Regions from separate parts of the Bradyrhizobium sp. SHOUNA76 genome, predicted to be linked through region 3. Evidence: predicted binding sites of a transcription regulator. Region 3 holds the regulator's gene; each other region holds the start of a gene.

Region 1 (5,368 bases), on a different contig from region 3:
CGCTTGCTTGAATCGCGTGACTCGTCCCAAACATGCCGCAGGCGGGACTTGGCAAGGATTCGACGAGGCCTGCTTCGCAGGGCACTACCCACAGGCTTAGGTTCGAGCATGGGTGCAGCCTAAGCCTGATGGAAGTGGCGACACGATTGCGTCGATGACGCACCTGTTGTGTCGGCGACGTTCGCAGCCGGCACGCTTGCGCGCGTCGATCGCAACGTCACTCTGGTCCCCGCACTAAGAGACAGACTTGCATCCAGCTCAAAAGCGGCCTGTTCAAAGTAGGTCCAAATCACGCAGAGCGCGATTAGAACAAAGCATGAACAGGTGGTGTTGTGATACCGTTCCCCGACCCGGGCGGCGCCGTTACAAATGCGCTTAGCCCGCTTCGACTTCTGCACCCCAGGCATGGGCACCTCCGTTTGCTCCTGGCGACACGATTGCGTCGATGACGCACCTGTTGTGTCGGCGACGTTCGCAGCCGGCACGCTTGCGCGCGTCGATCGCAACGTTCCAAGAACAGACGTTTGTGAGGGTCGTCCCCGAGAGAGAAACAATTCCCAACGGGGTGAACATATGACGAACTGGCGCCAAGCGCCAGTCCTATGCTCCTCTATCCACAGGGGCAGCTCACTCCGCCGCCTCGCTTGTCCGCCCGCGCTTCGGCTTCCCCGCCTTCTTCAGCACCGGCGCCAGAAACTTGCCCGTATAGCTCCGCGGCGCCTTCGCGATGTCCTCCGGCGGGCCCCAGGCGACGATCTCGCCGCCGCCGTCGCCGCCTTCGGGGCCGAGGTCGATGACCCAGTCTGCGGTCTTGATGACTTCGAGGTTGTGCTCGATGACGACCACCGTGTTGCCCTGCGCGACCAGTTCGTGCAGCACCTCCAGCAGCTTCTTGACGTCGTGGAAGTGCAGGCCGGTGGTCGGCTCGTCCAGGATGTAGAGCGTGCGGCCGGTGGCGCGCTTGGACAGCTCCTTGGCCAGCTTGACGCGCTGGGCTTCGCCGCCGGAGAGCGTCGTGGCCTGCTGGCCGACATGGATGTAGTCGAGGCCGACGCGATGCAGCGTCTGGAAGGTCTCGCGCACGCGCGGCACCGCCTTGAAGAAGTCGGCGGCTTCCTCGACGGTCATGTCGAGCACGTCGGCGATGCTCTTGCCCTTGAACAACACCTCCAGCGTCTCGCGGTTGTAGCGCTTGCCCTTGCAGACGTCGCAGGTGACGTAGACGTCGGGCAGGAAGTGCATCTCGATCTTGATGACGCCGTCGCCCTGGCAGGCCTCGCAGCGGCCGCCCTTGACGTTGAAGGAGAAGCGGCCGGGCTCGTAGCCGCGCGCCTTGGACTCGGGCAAGCCGGCGAACCATTCGCGGATCGGCGTGAAGGCGCCGGTGTAGGTCGCCGGATTCGAGCGCGGGGTGCGGCCGATCGGCGACTGGTCGATGTCGATGATCTTGTCGATGTGCTCTAGGCCCTCGATGCGGTCGTGCGGGGCGGCGCCTTCGCTGGCATTGTTCAGCTTGCGGGCGATGGCGCGGTAGAGCGTGTCGATGAGGAGCGTCGACTTGCCGCCGCCGGACACGCCGGTAACGCAGGTGAACAGGCCGAGCGGAATTTCGGCAGTGACGTTCTTGAGGTTATTGCCGCGCGCGTTGACCACCTTGATGGTGCGGCGATGGTTCGGCGGCCGCCGCTCCGGCACCTCGACCTCGAGCTCGCCGGTCAGGTACTTGCCGGTCAGCGATTTCGGGTTGCGCATGATCTCGGCGGGCGTGCCTTCGGCGATGATGTTGCCGCCATGCATGCCGGCGCCGGGGCCGATGTCGAGGACGTGGTCGGCGAGGAGGATGGCGTCCTCATCATGCTCGACCACGATCACGGTGTTGCCGAGGTCGCGCAGTCGCTTGAGGGTGTCGAGCAGGCGGGCGTTGTCGCGCTGGTGCAGGCCGATCGAAGGCTCGTCCAGCACGTAGAGCACGCCTGTCAGTCCCGAGCCGATCTGTGAGGCCAGGCGAATGCGCTGGCTCTCGCCGCCGGACAGCGTGCCGGAGGAGCGGGAGAGGGTGAGATAGTTGAGGCCGACGTCGAGCAGGAAGGTGAGGCGCTCGCGGATCTCTTTCAGGATACGTCCCGCGATCTCGTTCTGCTGCGTGTTCAGCGCATCAGGCACGGTCTCGAACCATTCGCCGGCCTTCCTGACCGACAGTTCCGAAATCTCGCCGATATGCTTGGTGCCGATCTTGACGCACAGCGCCTCGGGCTTGAGCCGGAAACCCTTGCAGCCCTCGCAGGGCACGTCGTGGAAATACTTCGCCAGCTCTTCGCGCGCCCATTCGCTTTCGGTTTCGCGATAGCGGCGGTTGATGTTGGTGATGACGCCCTCGAACGGCTTCTTGGTGTCGTAGGAACGCACCCCGTCCTCGTAGGAGAACTTGATCTCGTCCTCGCCGGAGCCGTGCAGGATCGCGTTCTGCGTCTTCTTCGGCAGGTCTTTCCACTTGGTGGTCAGCGTGAATTTGTAGTGCTTGCCGAGCGCGGTCAGCGTCTGCACGTAATAGGGCGATGACGATTTGGCCCAGGGCGCGATCGCGCCCTTGCCGATCGCGAGCTCCTTGTCGGGGATCACGAGGTCCTCGTCGACATGCTGCTCGACGCCGAGGCCGCCGCAGGCGGGGCAGGCGCCGTAGGGGTTGTTGAAGGAAAAGAGTCTGGGCTCGACCTCGGGAATCGTGAAGCCGGAGACCGGGCAGGCGAACTTTTCCGAGAACAGGATGCGCTCGGGCCCGCTCTTGTCGTGGATTTTTGCGGTTTTCTTTTTCTCTTCTGCAGGCGCGGCCGCAGCAGCCGGTGCATCGGCATACTCGATGACGGCAAGGCCCTCGGCCAGCTTCAGCGCGGTCTCGAAGCTCTCGGCGAGACGCTGGCCGATGTCGGCGCGCACCACGATGCGGTCGACGACGACGTCGATGTCATGCGGGAATTTCTTGTCGAGCGTCGGCGCTTCCGCCAGCTCATGGAAGGTGCCGTCGATCTTGACGCGCTGAAAGCCCTTCTTGAGCCATTCGGCGAGCTCCTTGCGGTACTCGCCCTTGCGGCCGCGCACGACGGGTGCGAGCAGATAGAGGCGGGTGCCCTCGGGCAGCGCCAGCACGCGGTCGACCATCTGCGAGACGGTCTGGCTCTCGATCGGAAGGCCCGTGGCCGGCGAATAGGGCACGCCGACGCGCGCCCAGAGCAGGCGCATGTAGTCGTAGATCTCGGTGACGGTGCCGACGGTGGAGCGGGGGTTCTTCGAGGTCGTCTTCTGCTCGATCGAGATCGCCGGCGACAGGCCGTCGATCTGGTCGACGTCAGGCTTCTGCATCATCTCCAGGAACTGGCGCGCATAGGCCGACAGCGATTCGACGTAGCGGCGCTGGCCCTCGGCGTAGATCGTGTCGAAGGCGAGCGAGGATTTTCCGGAGCCTGACAGGCCGGTGAACACCACCAGCTTGTCACGGGGAATCTCGACATCGATGTTCTTGAGGTTGTGCTCGCGCGCGCCACGGATCGTAATTGCGCGCAGGTGTGCCCCCGCGTTCTGCTGTTGGCGCTTCGCCTTAATCACTTCATCCATCCGAGTTGCCCTCAAGGAAGCCCAAAGGCTCGCGATCGCGCCAACGTCAAGGCGCGCTTCGCCCGGAACCGGGATCGGCGCCGATGGGGTTGGCAGCGAACGTAGGAAGAACGCGGGCGGATTTCCAGAGGGAGTTGCGAATCGTCAACGGATTGTTGGCGCGCTGGCGGCATCTGGCAGGAGCGGGGCGAGCGGAACCTCGCAGGACGTGCCCGCAAAACAAAAAGGCCGGCGCAAGGCCGGCCTTTCGTGACGATGTGACGTCGATAGATCAGGACTTCCGATCAATACCGGGCGACGACGGGGCCGCCAAAGGTGTAGTTGAGGCGGACGGTGCCCATGTCGACGTCCTGCTTGATACGGTCGATGCGATCGTTGACGCCGAGAATCGTGAACGAGTTGTTGCGCTTGCCCATGAACAGATGGTCGTACTCGATCGCGACGGACCAGTTCGGAGCGAAACCGAATTCCACGCCAGTGCCGACCGCGCCGCCCCAGCGAGTCTCGGTGGCGCTATCGAGGACGACGCCGCCCAGCAGACCGTTATATTTGGCGTGCGTGACGGCCGCGCCACCCTTCACGTACCAGAGCACGTTGTTCCAGGCATAGCCGATCTGGCCGGTGAACAGGCCAATCGCATCGATCTTGGTCTGGTTGACCAGCGGTCCAAGCACAATGCTCGTGTTCGAGCCCTTCAGGTTGGCCCAGTCGCCCTGAGCTTCGAGACCGAACACCCAGTTGGCCGACTGCCAGCGATAGCCCACCTGGCCACCGACGACGCCGCCGGTTGCATTGTGGCAGCCTTCAGCCGTGTCCGGTCCCGCAACGCCAAAGATATTGTTGACGTCCCAGCAATTGCGGCTCGAGGCGCCACCGCCGTTGAGACCGATATAGAAACCGCTCCAATTATAGATTGCGATCGGCGCGACCGGAGCCTTGGTGTAGGGGCGGGCCGCCAAATCGGCCGCCGAGGCCGGTGCCAACGCGCTGAGTACGAGCAAACCGGCCGAAGCCAGCAAAATCTTCTTCATATCGATTCCCCAGTTCCGTTTCTCGATTTTGCCTTCCAAAAAGCGGAAGAGCAGCGGACCTACAACCCAGTTGATGTCGTAGCTTTACACCATTGAAGCCAAAGGTTGTGTCACCCGAACGCCACATCTCGCGAAAAATGCCAGCCGGCAGGCGGGTGGCGCGCACAAACAAAAAGGCCGGCGCAAGGCCGGCCTTTCGTAACGCGATGCGTTGGAGCGAAGCTTAGTACTTGGCAACCACCGGGGCGCCGAAGTGATAGTTCACGCCGACCTGAACGGTGTGGAAGTTGAGCGTGCCGGTGGGCACGGCGCCCGAGAAGTAGGTCTCGCCGCCGAGGCTGCGATAGAGGTACTCGCCCTTGACGGTCCAGTTCGGAGCGAAGAACGCCTCGACGCCCGCACCGACGGTCCAGCCCGAGTGGAACTTGCTGTCGGAGATGCTCACGCCGAGAGCGCTGGCGCTCAGCTTGTTGTCGATCCAGGCATAGCCACCCGTGCCGTAGAACAGGACGTTGTTGACGGCCCAGCCGATGCGGCCGCGAACGGTGCCCATCGCATCCGTCTTCGAGCTCAGAGTCGCCGTGGCAACACCGAAGCCGGGGACGAGGATCGGACCGGTGACGGACGCGCTGACGTCAGCCCAGGCAGCATCGGCCTCGAGGCCGAACACGACGTTGCCGGTCTGCCAGTTGTAGCCGGCGGTGCCGCCGACGAAGCCACCCTTCATC
Region 2 (5,368 bases), on a different contig from region 3:
ACGAGGGTAAGGGGCAGCCGAACGACGGCACGCCGCGTCTCGGGCTCGGCCTGGCTCCGGCCGGTGACGTCCAGGGCGCTGGCCAGAAGGGCGTCGTCGTCACGGAAGTCGATCCGCAAGGGCCGGCGGCGCAGCGCGGCATCCAGACTGGCGACGTCATCCTCAATGTCGGCGGCAAGGCGGTCGCCAATGTCGGCGACGTCCGCTCCGAGCTGGCGCAGGCCAAATCGTCCGGCAAGCGCAGCGTGCTGTTGCAGGTCAGAACCGCGGAGGCGACGAGGTTCGTGGCGGTGCCGCTCGCCTGAGGCGAGCATCGACCAGCCAAAAATCAAGCAAGGCGGCCCTCGGGCCGCCTTGTCCGTTTGCCTTCAGAGTCCCTGGAGGGGTCATCGATAACATTCTCGTTAACGGCAGGGATGGTGACCGGGTTCGTCCGAAAAAGCCGTGTTCGCTCATCACAGTTGAGTTGCTCGGGTCTGCCGGCAACGACGCCGCCAACACGGGTTGCAAGCGTGGAACTTCGAACTTGCCGCCGCTTTGTGGAGCTGGCCGGTGGTTCGCATTTGATCGGTGCCGACATGGATCGATTGAAGCTCTCGCTGAGGGGGGCGCTGCTCGCGGCGCCGTTCGTGCTCTGGGGCGGAAACGCGCTCGGTCGTGATGACGGCCGCTACGCGGACTCACCCCTCAAGCCATGGTTCGACAGCCTGCGCAGCCACCTCGGCCCGTGTTGCTCGGACGCAGATGGTTTTGCCGTCGCTGATCCCGACTGGGAGTCGCACAACGGGCATTATCGCGTGCGTCTCGACGGGGAGTGGGTCGAAGTGCCTGATGAAGCCGTCATCACCGAGCCGAACCGCGCCGGCCGCACCATGGTGTGGCCGGTGAAGACAGCCTTTGGGGTCTCGATCCGCTGCTTCATGCCGGGCAGCATGATCTGAGACAGGTCAGCGTCAATGCTTGCTGGATTTGCGCTTCGACGATTTCTTGGTTGTCTTCTTAGTCGTCTTCTTAGTGGTCTTCGTCGTCCTCTTCTTGGACGCTTTCTTCTTCGAGGCCTTCTTCGGGACCTTCTTGCCCTTCTTGCGCGCCTTCGACAGTCCGATCGCGATCGCCTGCTTGCGACTCTTCACGCGTCCGCCACGGCCCTTGCGACCGCTCTTTGCCGTGCCCTTCTTGTAGCGTCGCATCTCGCTTTCGACATCGCTGCCGGAGCTGCGTGAGTAGCGACGTTTCTTTGCCTTGCGTGCCATGCATGTTCTCCCTTGGCCGAGAGAACCATTCGACCCAGGCATGGTTCCGAAAGCGAGCACCTCACGTTCCAGATGCGCGACGCAGCCTAGAAGGAATTCGCCAGCTCGATCTCCGCTTCCAGCACCTGGATGCGACGTGCGGCCTCGGTGAAGGACAGATCGCGCGCATATTGTGCGGGCTGATAAGCCTCATCGCTCAGCCGTTTCAGCCTTAGCCCCTGCGCGCGGGTCATCTGCTCGGTGAGGAAGACCCTGGCGTCGTATTTACCTTGAACCTGCATCTGGCTTCTCCGTCCTGAAAAGGTGACTTGACTATATGTTCTTATTTTGTTCTAACAAGCCATGGACAACAGAATTAATGAAATTCGGCGTAAAATCAGCGTCTTGAGGCTGGAAATGGCCGACGTCGAGGCCGCCGTGCGCGATCGCGTCAACGGCGATCGCGATTGCAGCCAGCAGGCCCTGGCGCAGATGGATTTGCGCCGGAGGATCAATCTGCTGGTCGGCGAATGGAGGGCTGCCGGAGGCGGTGACGTGCTGCCTGACGTCCGCGACCGGATGCGCCGTCGTTCGTTGAAGACAGTCGGCAATCCCCAGCTCACGAACACACGGCGCTGAAATCTTTGAGGGGCGCCATGGAGGAAGACCCGGACACTTACCGGATCTTGAGGTTGCGCGCCGAGATTCTCGAATTGGGCTCTGCCATCCGGCAATTGCAGCGCGCGGGTCTCGATGATGCGGCGGCCCAACTTCTGATCGGACGCAAGCGCGCACAGCTCGAGTATCTCGTGAAGGCGAATTCTGTGAGCCCCGGGCTCAACTTCCAAGCGCGCCGGCCGCAATGAGCTGACGCGGGCGCTCGCCGATACGGCGCGCGATTGCCTCGATCATCGAGACGAAAAAGCCCCGCGCCGCCGCGGGGCTTTTGTTTGAGATGGGCGCCTGAGCTTACTTGGTGTTGCTCATGCCCTTGCTGCTCTTGTTCGTCATGGTGCCGCCCTGGTCCGATCCGGGACCGGAGCCGCCCTGGCCGGAAGGATCCGCGCCCTTCGAGGACTTGGTGTTGGCCCCAGTGGTCTGCGATGACGACATCGAGGATCCGTGTTTCGCCTTGTGCGACTTGGCCTGCGCAGCGAGCGGTGCAGCGGCGAGACCGGTTGCCAACATCACGGTGAGAGCGAGCTTGGTCATTGTCATGTGAGGAACTCCCTGAGTTAAATTGACGCAGGCAGCCAACCGCCATTTATCGCAGGAGTTCCCAACAAAGCATCTGCCCCGCTTGACGCACGCTTCAAGATTGCTTGTCCTCAGCGAGGATGAACACCACGCCGGTGAGGGTCGCGCCGATCGCGAACGTCGTCACCAATGTAAAGGCAAAAACGATCGCGGCTTGGCTTCCACCGTGATTGAGCAGGTTGGCGACGGCGGGATTGCACAGGATCAGCGCGAGACTGAAGGTGAGGCCGAGGGCCGCGCCCATCATCGCATGCGTCATCAGCTTGATGATGCCGGCAGGAGAGACCAAGTCCGACGACTTTTTTGCGCGCATGGGACTGCATCCCGATCTGGCATGCAAACGCGGGCTATAGTCGCCGGTTCCAAATAAATGAAGGAATTGTCATCACCGGCTTCATCCGGCGTTCATGCCGGTCTTGCGATGATAAGCGCCATCAAAACGGGACATTCGATATGGGTAAGGTAGTCTTTCTTTACCGCTCACTGGCCTATCGCAACGCCGCCGCGGACATCCTGCGCAAAGCACGCAAGCTGCCGCAGGGCGCGGAGCGAAGCGCGGCTCGCCGCTATGCCAGGGCGCTACGCGATCTCGCCCAAACGGAAGCCTGGCTCGAAGGCCGGGTCGCGCGCGAACCGCGGATGGCGCAACGTATGACGAGCGCGGCGTCCGGCTAGAGCTTTTGTCATTCCGATTGATTGTCATTCCGATTGAATCGAAACGGAAGCTCTCGATTCTCGTCCTGACGCGTTTTTTCGACGCGAAACAGTCTTCACTTCGCTGCAAAACGCTCTAACCGGATGCACGCTGCAATTCGGCGGCGCTGGCCTCGTCGAATTTGCCGGATGCGGTTGTCGCCGCCGTCTTGCGTGTCAACGGCACCTCCAGACGGCACAACAGGCCCTCGGCTCGCCAATCGAACAGCGCCTGACCACCGAGCTGGGACTCGACGCTCGCGAGCAGGCTCCGGGTGCCGAAGCCGCGAGATTTCGGAGTCATGACGAGCGGACCGCCGGATTCCTCCCAACTCAGCGTAAGCACTTGATCCTTGACCTGCCAGCCGATCGTGAGCCGTCCCGACCTGGTCGAGAGGGCGCCATACTTGGCTGAGTTGGTGAAGAGCTCATGCAGCGCGAGCGCCAGCGTCTGGGCCGTCGCCGGCAGCAACTGGACCTCCGGACCCGCCAATATGATCTGGCCACCGAGCGAATAGGGCGCAAGCTCCTCGTCGATCAGCCTGGAGAGCTCGGCGCCCTGCCAGCTCGACAGCGACAGGATAGTGTGCACGCGCGCCAGCGCATTGATCCGTCCCTCGACGGCGTTGACATAGTCCTTGACCTCATCGGCACGGGTGAGGCGCACGATCGACTGCGCCAGTGCCAACGCATTCTTGGCGCGATGATCGACTTCCCGCGCCAGCAGATTCTGCCGTTCCTCGGCACGTTTGCGTTCCGTAATGTCCACGGTGACGCCGCTCACGCGCACGACGCGACTGCTATCGTCCACGGTTGCCGCCGCCGTGCCGACGCACCAGCGCACTTCCCCGTCGGGCCTGATAATGCGGAACTCGGTCTCGTAGGCGCGCGCGCCCTTGTTGAATTCGGCGATCGCCTTGCGCAACTGATCGACGTCGTCGGGATGTAACAGCGCCTGAACGTTGGCCGGGTTGACCTCGAAGCTCTCGGGGCTGACGCCAAAGATGCGATACTGCCCCTCGTCCCACATCCAGTCGCCGCTGATCCAGTCCCAATCCCAGGAGCCCATCTTGCCGGCAGCGATCGCCATGCTGCGCCGCTGCTCGCTCTCGCGCAGCCTCGCGGTGGAGTTCTCCAATTCCGCCGTGCGCGCGCGGACGCGATCCTCGAGCTCCTGGTTCAGACGTTCGAGCTCGCGGGTCTTGCGGTAGAGCTCGGCAAACACCTTGATCTTGGCGCGCAGCACCTCCGGCACGACCGGTACCGGCACGTAGTCGACCGCTCCCATCTCGTAGCCGCGCAACCGGTCGATGTCGCTGACCTGGATGGCGGAGATGAAGATCATCGCGGTCTTCTGGAAGCGCGGATGTTCGCGGATCATTGCGGCGAGCTCGAAGCCGTCGAGCTCGGGCATGCAGACGTCGACCAGGATCACCGCGATCTCGGTCTTGAGCAGCAGCTCCAGCGCCTCGCGTCCGGACGAGGCGATCACGAGGTTCTCGCCGAGTTCCTTCAGGATCACCTCATAGGCGAGCAGCTTGGCCGGCTGGTCGTCGACGAGCAGGATGTTGACCTTTTCGTGGTCCATTCGCGGGCCCAACTCAGCGGTGCAGCCACATGCGGATCGCAAGCAGCAATTGATCGGTGTTGACGGGTTTGGCGAGGTAGTCGGACGCGCCGGCTTCGAGGCATTTCTCCCGGTCGCCCTTCATCGCCTTGGCGGTCAGCGCGATGATCGGAAGGCGGGCGAAGGCCGGATTTTCGCGAATGACGCCGATGGTCTGATAGCCATCCATCTGCGGCATCATGATGTCCATCAGCACGATGGCGATCTCCGGGTTGGATTCGACCAGGGTCACCGCTTCGTTGCCGGTCGTCGCCGTCAGCACTTTCATGCCGCGCCGTTCCAGCACGCTCGACAGCGCGAAGATGTTGCGGGCGTCGTCGTCGACGAGCAGCGCGGTCTTGCCGATCAGGTCCTCGTCGGAACTGTTCAGCTTCTCCAGCATGCGTTGCTTCTCGACCGGAAGTTCCGTGATGACACGGTGCAGGAACAGCGCCGTCTCGTCGAGCAGGCGCTCGGGCGATTCCACGCCCTTGACCACGATGCTGCGCGCCATGGTGTGGAGCTCCGCATCCTCTTCCGCCGAGAGTTCGCGGCCGGTGAACACCACGACCGGAATGTT
Region 3 (5,368 bases):
TTCGACGGCAGCCTCGCGCCGAAGGCGGCACCCCGCAACCGCGACGCAACGCCGTCGGAGACCGACCTGCAGGCCGACGATTGACGCGATCGATCTACAGATACCAGGCCAGCACGGCTTCCAGCCTTGCGTTGCCGATGACCGGCAGGGCCACCATCCGGCTCAACCCGCCTGCGCAGGCCTCGGCGCCGGCGATCGAGCCGTCATGGCTGAGATCGTCGTTGAGCACTGGCATGCCGGCGGCCCAGGCGCCGCCGATACCGCCTTCGCCCCTGGCAATGGATTGCGTCGCATAGCGGGCGGCAAGGTCGGTGTGCGCGCTGCAATCGCCGGCACGCAGGACCAGCGCCGAACGGGCTTCGTTCGGGACCCAGATCTCGACGCGTCGCGCAATCGGCGTTGCCTGCGCGGAGAGGAATGTCAGAACCCAGGTCTGGTCGGCGCCGGTTCGGTAGGGCACGCCGACCCCCAAATTGATCCCGATCTTGGCCGCGTCCTCCCAGCGCAGGAAGCTCCTGGCGTCGTGCAGGTCCTTGACGATCAGCGGCAGACCCGCCTTCCAGGTGCGTCCAGGCAGGCCGAAGCCGCGAGGAAACTTGGTGTGGCGGGAGTTGAATTCGAACATGTCCGCCGTGCCGTAATAGCCGTCGACAAGCGCCATCTCGTGGGAGCGATCAGGATCGTTGTGCCAGAGTTCGATCGCGCCGACATGCGCCTCGTCGTCGCCGCAGAGCAGCACCATCACGGCTTGCAGGAATTCGCCTGCAAACACCGGCACCGCCACGCCGCAGGTGAGGCCGGCCGCGACGGCCTGATCGGTCCGCTTGAAATAGGAGTTGGCGAATGTCGTGAGGATGACGGGATGGCCAGAGGCCCAGGCCTTGCCTGGAAGCCCCTCGCCATATCCGAAATGCAGCTCTGCGCTGGCGGTCTTGAATGCGGACAGGCCTTCGTCGTAGAGGCCGCCGCCGAATTCCAGCCGCATGCGCGTCCGGTCAGGTATCCAGAGTTCAACGACGCGAATGAAGGTCTTCATCGAGCGTGTCCGCCGCCTCAAGCCACGACAGCATCGGACATTTGGCTGCGGAGCGGACGTTCAAAATTCAGGCAGGACGGCTTAAACTTCGTGCGGCGACGATGTGCGGCGGCGGGGCTCGCCGATCGATTTTCGTGAAGACACAAACCCGCCGGGCTCGCCGGCCTCGGCCGGCGATGGCATTTCAATCCTGGCCCGACCTGTTGTCGGTCGGGGTGGCGTCAGCCGATCGGCAGGCGCGTGACCGTCGGCCGGTTGTCGGCGACGATCTGCGGCTTGTGCTCGCGCTCGCTGACGGGCTGGGTCACCGGCAGTTGCAGCACGGTTGCGTGCTGGCCTTCGACGAGCTGCGTCACCAGCACGTATTTTCCATCCGGGAATTCGATCGCGTCGTGATGGCGATCGGGAATGTGCGGATCAATCTTGCCGAACTTGCCGACGCGAGAATTGACGGTACGCGTCCAGATCCATCGATTGTCGTAACGGACGTTGTCGGCGAAGGCGAGCTCCGTCCCCGGCAGCAGGCAGACGGCCACGGTCGGATCGGCCGCAGAAGCAAAACCACGCGTCGAGGTGCCGCGGAACGTTGTCGACACGATCGTCTCGCCGACTTCGGCGGGGCGCGATGCAACGGCATGTAGGCTGTAGTCACACATCGGGTGCTCCTCATGCGAAGATAGCAACCCGCGCCTCCCTCGGAGGCGCAAGCCTCTATCAGAGTGGAAGCACATAAAGCTCTGCTTGGTTGTGGGCAAATCTGCGGCTGGCCCGCGGGATGCGATCAAATTATCTTTTCGAATCCGCTAGGAACAAAGCTCACATCAATGCATTCGGCGAAGACGAGCGTCAGCGGCCCGCGAGCGCCCGAGCGCCGATGTATCATTGTCTGCTCGAGGCCTCGATACCGCCAAGTGATAAGTGCCTGGCGGCGACACGCCGAGGCGTCGCGCTGGAAAGGGGCCGGACAATCTGCGCAAGGCCAGAAGACTGCCCAGCAGGAGCGGATTAGATCCGCTCCAATCAGGATCATTGGTATCGAATGACCGCCGAAGGGTCTCAGTACTTCCGGTAAAGCCCGATCAGCTTGCCCTGAATCTTCACGCGGTTCGGCGGCAGGATGCGCACCTCGTAGGCGGCATTGGCGGGCTCGAGTGCGATCGAGGCGCCGCGGCGGCGGAAGCGCTTGAGCGTGGCCTCCTCGTCGTCGATCAGCGCCACCACGATGTCACCGGTATCGGCGCTCTCGTTGCGCTGGATCAGCGCCATGTCGCCGTCGAGGATACCGGCCTCGACCATGGAATCGCCGCGCACCTCGAGGGCGTAATGCTCGCCAGAGCCGAGCATGTCGGGCGGCACGCTGATGGTGTGGCTGCGGGTCTGCAACGCCTCGATCGGCGTGCCGGCTGCGATGCGGCCCATCACGGGCACCGCAACGGGCCGCTCGCCCTCGTCCACGGCCGGGCTGGAGCTCGTGCGGACCTTGCCGAGATTGCCCTCGATCACGCTCGGCGTGAAACCGCGTCGGTTGCCGGCGGCAGCCTGAAGCTCCGGCAGCTTGATCACTTCGATGGCACGGGCGCGGTTGGGCAGGCGGCGGATGAAGCCGCGCTCCTCGAGCGCGGTGATCAGGCGGTGGATGCCCGACTTCGAGCGCAGGTCGAGCGCATCCTTCATCTCGTCGAAGGAGGGCGGCACGCCGCTTTCCTTCAAGCGTTCGCTGATGAACCGCAGAAGCTCGTATTGTTTGCGCGTTAACATCTCGACCAAAGTCCCCCGGTTGATGTCGTTCGATTCCGAGACGATGAATTCAGCGACAAGCCGCTGCACGCTCGAAACAAATCATGAACGGACACTATATGTTCGATACATGTTCCGCAACTGCTTAATTTACCGTGAACAGACCGAAACTCGCGGAATGCGTGTGGCCACCCAGTTCAGACGGGGAGCCGCAGCACCTCGCAAGGGCTGCCGGCCTCGGCCTTCGGCGCGAACGGTGGGCGCACGAGAAGTACCTGTGCTGCAGCAAGATTCGCAAGCAGAGAGGAGTCCTGATGGCTGACGGGAACGGCAACGAGCGTGCCGTCGTCGCGCAGCTCCAGGCGCGCGCGCAGATAATCCTCGCGCTGGTCGTTGGCGCCGAGATCGCGGCCCAGCACGGCGCGCTCGCGACGATGATGAATCACTGAACGGCCGGACAGCGCGCGAATCAGCGGCACCATGAACAGGAAGGCGCACACGTAGGAGGACACGGGATTGCCGGGCAGACCGATCACGCGCATCGCGCCGAGCCGTCCGTGCATCATCGGCTTGCCGGGCCGAATCGCGATCTTCCAGAACGCCATCGAGATGCCTTCGTCCAGGAGCGCCTGCTGGACCAGGTCGTGGTCGCCGACCGACGCGCCGCCGGTCGTGATCAGGATGTCGGTACCGCTCTCGCGGGCGCGGCGGATGCCGGCGGAGGTGGCTGCAAGCGTATCGGCGGCGACGCCGAGGTCGATGGTATCAGCGCCCTCGCTGCGGGCGAGCGCGTGCAGGGCGTAGCCATTGGAATAGACGATCTGGCCGTGCCCGGGCGTTGAGCCCGGCATCACCAGTTCGTCGCCGGTGGCGAGAATCGCGACCTTCGGACGGCGGCAGACGGCGAGATGCGGGTGATTCATTCCGGCTGCGAGCGCAAGGTCGCGCTCTGTCAGGCGGGTTCCTTTGCGCAAGAGCACGTCGCCCTCGCGGAAGTCGACGCCTGCCGGGCGGATGTGCCGTCCGGCGATCGCGGCTTCCTGGATCGTGACGCACCTGCCGTCCGCGACGGTGTCCTCCTGGATCACGACCGCGTCCGCACCGTCGGGAATGACGCCGCCGGTGAAGATCCGTACGGCTTCGCCGGCACCGATCGTTCCTGCGAAAGGACGGCCCGCTGCGACCTCGCCGATGACCGTCAGGCGGGAATCGATCGTTGCGGCATCGGCCGCGCGTACGGCATAGCCGTCCATCGCCGACATCGCTTGCGGCGGCTGCGTGCGTCGCGACGCGACGTCTTGCGCAAGCACGCGGTGATAGGCCTCGTCGAGGGAGGCCTTCTCTTCGGGCAGTGGCTCTGCACCCGCCAGCACCGCGGCAAGCGCGTCAGAAACCGGCATCAGGGCCACGGGCTAAACTCCTGCTGGGCACATCGGTAAATGGCCGGCGAGAGTTCTATCCGAGTGCGGGCGCGAGGCAAAGCAGCACGCAGGGTGATTTATCCTGCGTGGCCTCAGCAGTGGAGGAGGCGGCTCAAGTCCGTCGCGGCATGATCCGGAAGGCGAGACAGACCGGGATGAGGATGGCCATGGCGAGCACGAGAAGGACGAATGCCACGGCCAGCATCGGTCAACTTCCGCTCGGTCGACCCGAGCCGTCGTCCAGTGCGACGTCGGGAGCTTTGGGACCTTGATCCTTGTCGGGCAGAGGGTCGGCCTGAGACTTCAGGTCGGCGGCCTTGCTGATCAGCTTGGCGGAAAGGTCAGAATCCGAGGTGGTTCTTGCGAATTCAAGCAGGAGAGAGGCTTGCTTGGTGAGATAGGTTTTGCCCAGCACGTCGATACGTCCGATGTAGAAGTCCCAACCGACTCATGAGTCCGAAGGGGGGTATTCCGTTCCCGGAACTCTGTACAAAAATGCACAAAGGCTTTGGGTTCCTCAAGTTCCGCAGATTTGTCCCGGGAACCGGGCGTGCGGTGAGCTTGCGCGGCAAGCGCTTAGCCTCAGATTCCCAGGGCTTTCAAGGCGTTCCCGACATCGCGCGGCGACGTGACATGCACGGCGGTCAGGCCGCGCGCCCGCGCTCCCTCGATGTTCTCGGCGAGATCGTCGAAGAACACGATGCGCTCCGCTGGCACGCCGATCGCCGCGACGACATGGTCGAAAGCCTCGGCATCCGGTTTGCGCAGGCCGATGCTGGAAGACAAATACAGTCTGCGGAAATGGCCGAGCAGATCGGCATATTCCTTCGAGAAATAGTCGACATGCGGCTGGTTGGTGTTGGAGAAGGCGTAGAGCGGCATCTGCTTCGCCGCGCGCGGCAACAGCTCGGCGATATCCGGCATTTCGCCGGCGAAGATCGCGTTCCAGCCCTCCAGGAACTGCGCGTCCGAAATGCCGATTCCGAGCGAAGCACGTAGCGAGGCGAAATAATCCTCGTCGCTGATCTTGCCGACCTCGTGCAGCCGGTAGGCCTCGTCACGCACATAGCGCGCGACAATGGCTTCGGGCTGGCAGCCGGCATGTCCCGCCCAGCATGCGATCGCCTTGGAGAAGTCGATGTCGAGCACCACGCGCCCGAGATCGAACAGAAGC

Evidence for each region. The regulator LexA, encoded in region 3, represses DNA repair genes until DNA is damaged. The targets are predictions, from matches to a motif close to TGTTCNNNNTGTGTTCNG.
Region 1: the regulator LexA is predicted to act here: its motif matches at 3,705-3,722, upstream of uvrA (excinuclease ABC subunit UvrA).
Region 2: the regulator LexA is predicted to act here: its motif matches at 1,571-1,588, upstream of MOV74_RS24560 (DUF3072 domain-containing protein).

Annotation. Positions count from the first base shown of each region.
Region 1 is NZ_JALBHA010000246.1:1,682-7,049, forward strand. Features, by position in the region: gene MOV74_RS40845 (reverse transcriptase domain-containing protein) at 1-110, opposite strand, end outside; gene uvrA (excinuclease ABC subunit UvrA) at 628-3,609, opposite strand; gene MOV74_RS22745 (outer membrane protein) at 3,894-4,640, opposite strand; gene MOV74_RS22750 (outer membrane protein) at 4,864-5,368, opposite strand, start outside.
Region 2 is NZ_JALBHA010000285.1:268-5,635, forward strand. Features, by position in the region: partial or broken gene MOV74_RS24545 (PDZ domain-containing protein) at 1-305, shown strand, start outside; gene MOV74_RS24550 (hypothetical protein) at 579-941, shown strand; gene MOV74_RS24555 (DUF6496 domain-containing protein) at 954-1,253, opposite strand; gene MOV74_RS24560 (DUF3072 domain-containing protein) at 1,340-1,534, opposite strand; gene MOV74_RS24565 (hypothetical protein) at 1,650-1,871, shown strand; gene MOV74_RS24570 (hypothetical protein) at 1,889-2,098, shown strand; gene MOV74_RS24575 (hypothetical protein) at 2,202-2,450, opposite strand; gene MOV74_RS24580 (hypothetical protein) at 2,545-2,802, opposite strand; gene MOV74_RS24585 (hypothetical protein) at 2,943-3,164, shown strand; gene MOV74_RS24590 (HWE histidine kinase domain-containing protein) at 3,280-4,770, opposite strand; partial or broken gene MOV74_RS24595 (response regulator) at 4,784-5,368, opposite strand, start outside.
Region 3 is NZ_JALBHA010000380.1:890-6,257, reverse strand. Features, by position in the region: partial or broken gene MOV74_RS28185 (competence protein ComEC) at 1-84, shown strand, start outside; gene MOV74_RS28180 (GAF domain-containing protein) at 95-1,036, opposite strand; gene MOV74_RS28175 (hypothetical protein) at 1,258-1,692, opposite strand; gene lexA (transcriptional repressor LexA) at 2,093-2,794, opposite strand; gene glp (gephyrin-like molybdotransferase Glp) at 2,971-4,182, opposite strand; gene MOV74_RS28160 (hypothetical protein) at 4,403-4,609, opposite strand; gene MOV74_RS28155 (HAD family phosphatase) at 4,777-5,368, opposite strand, start outside.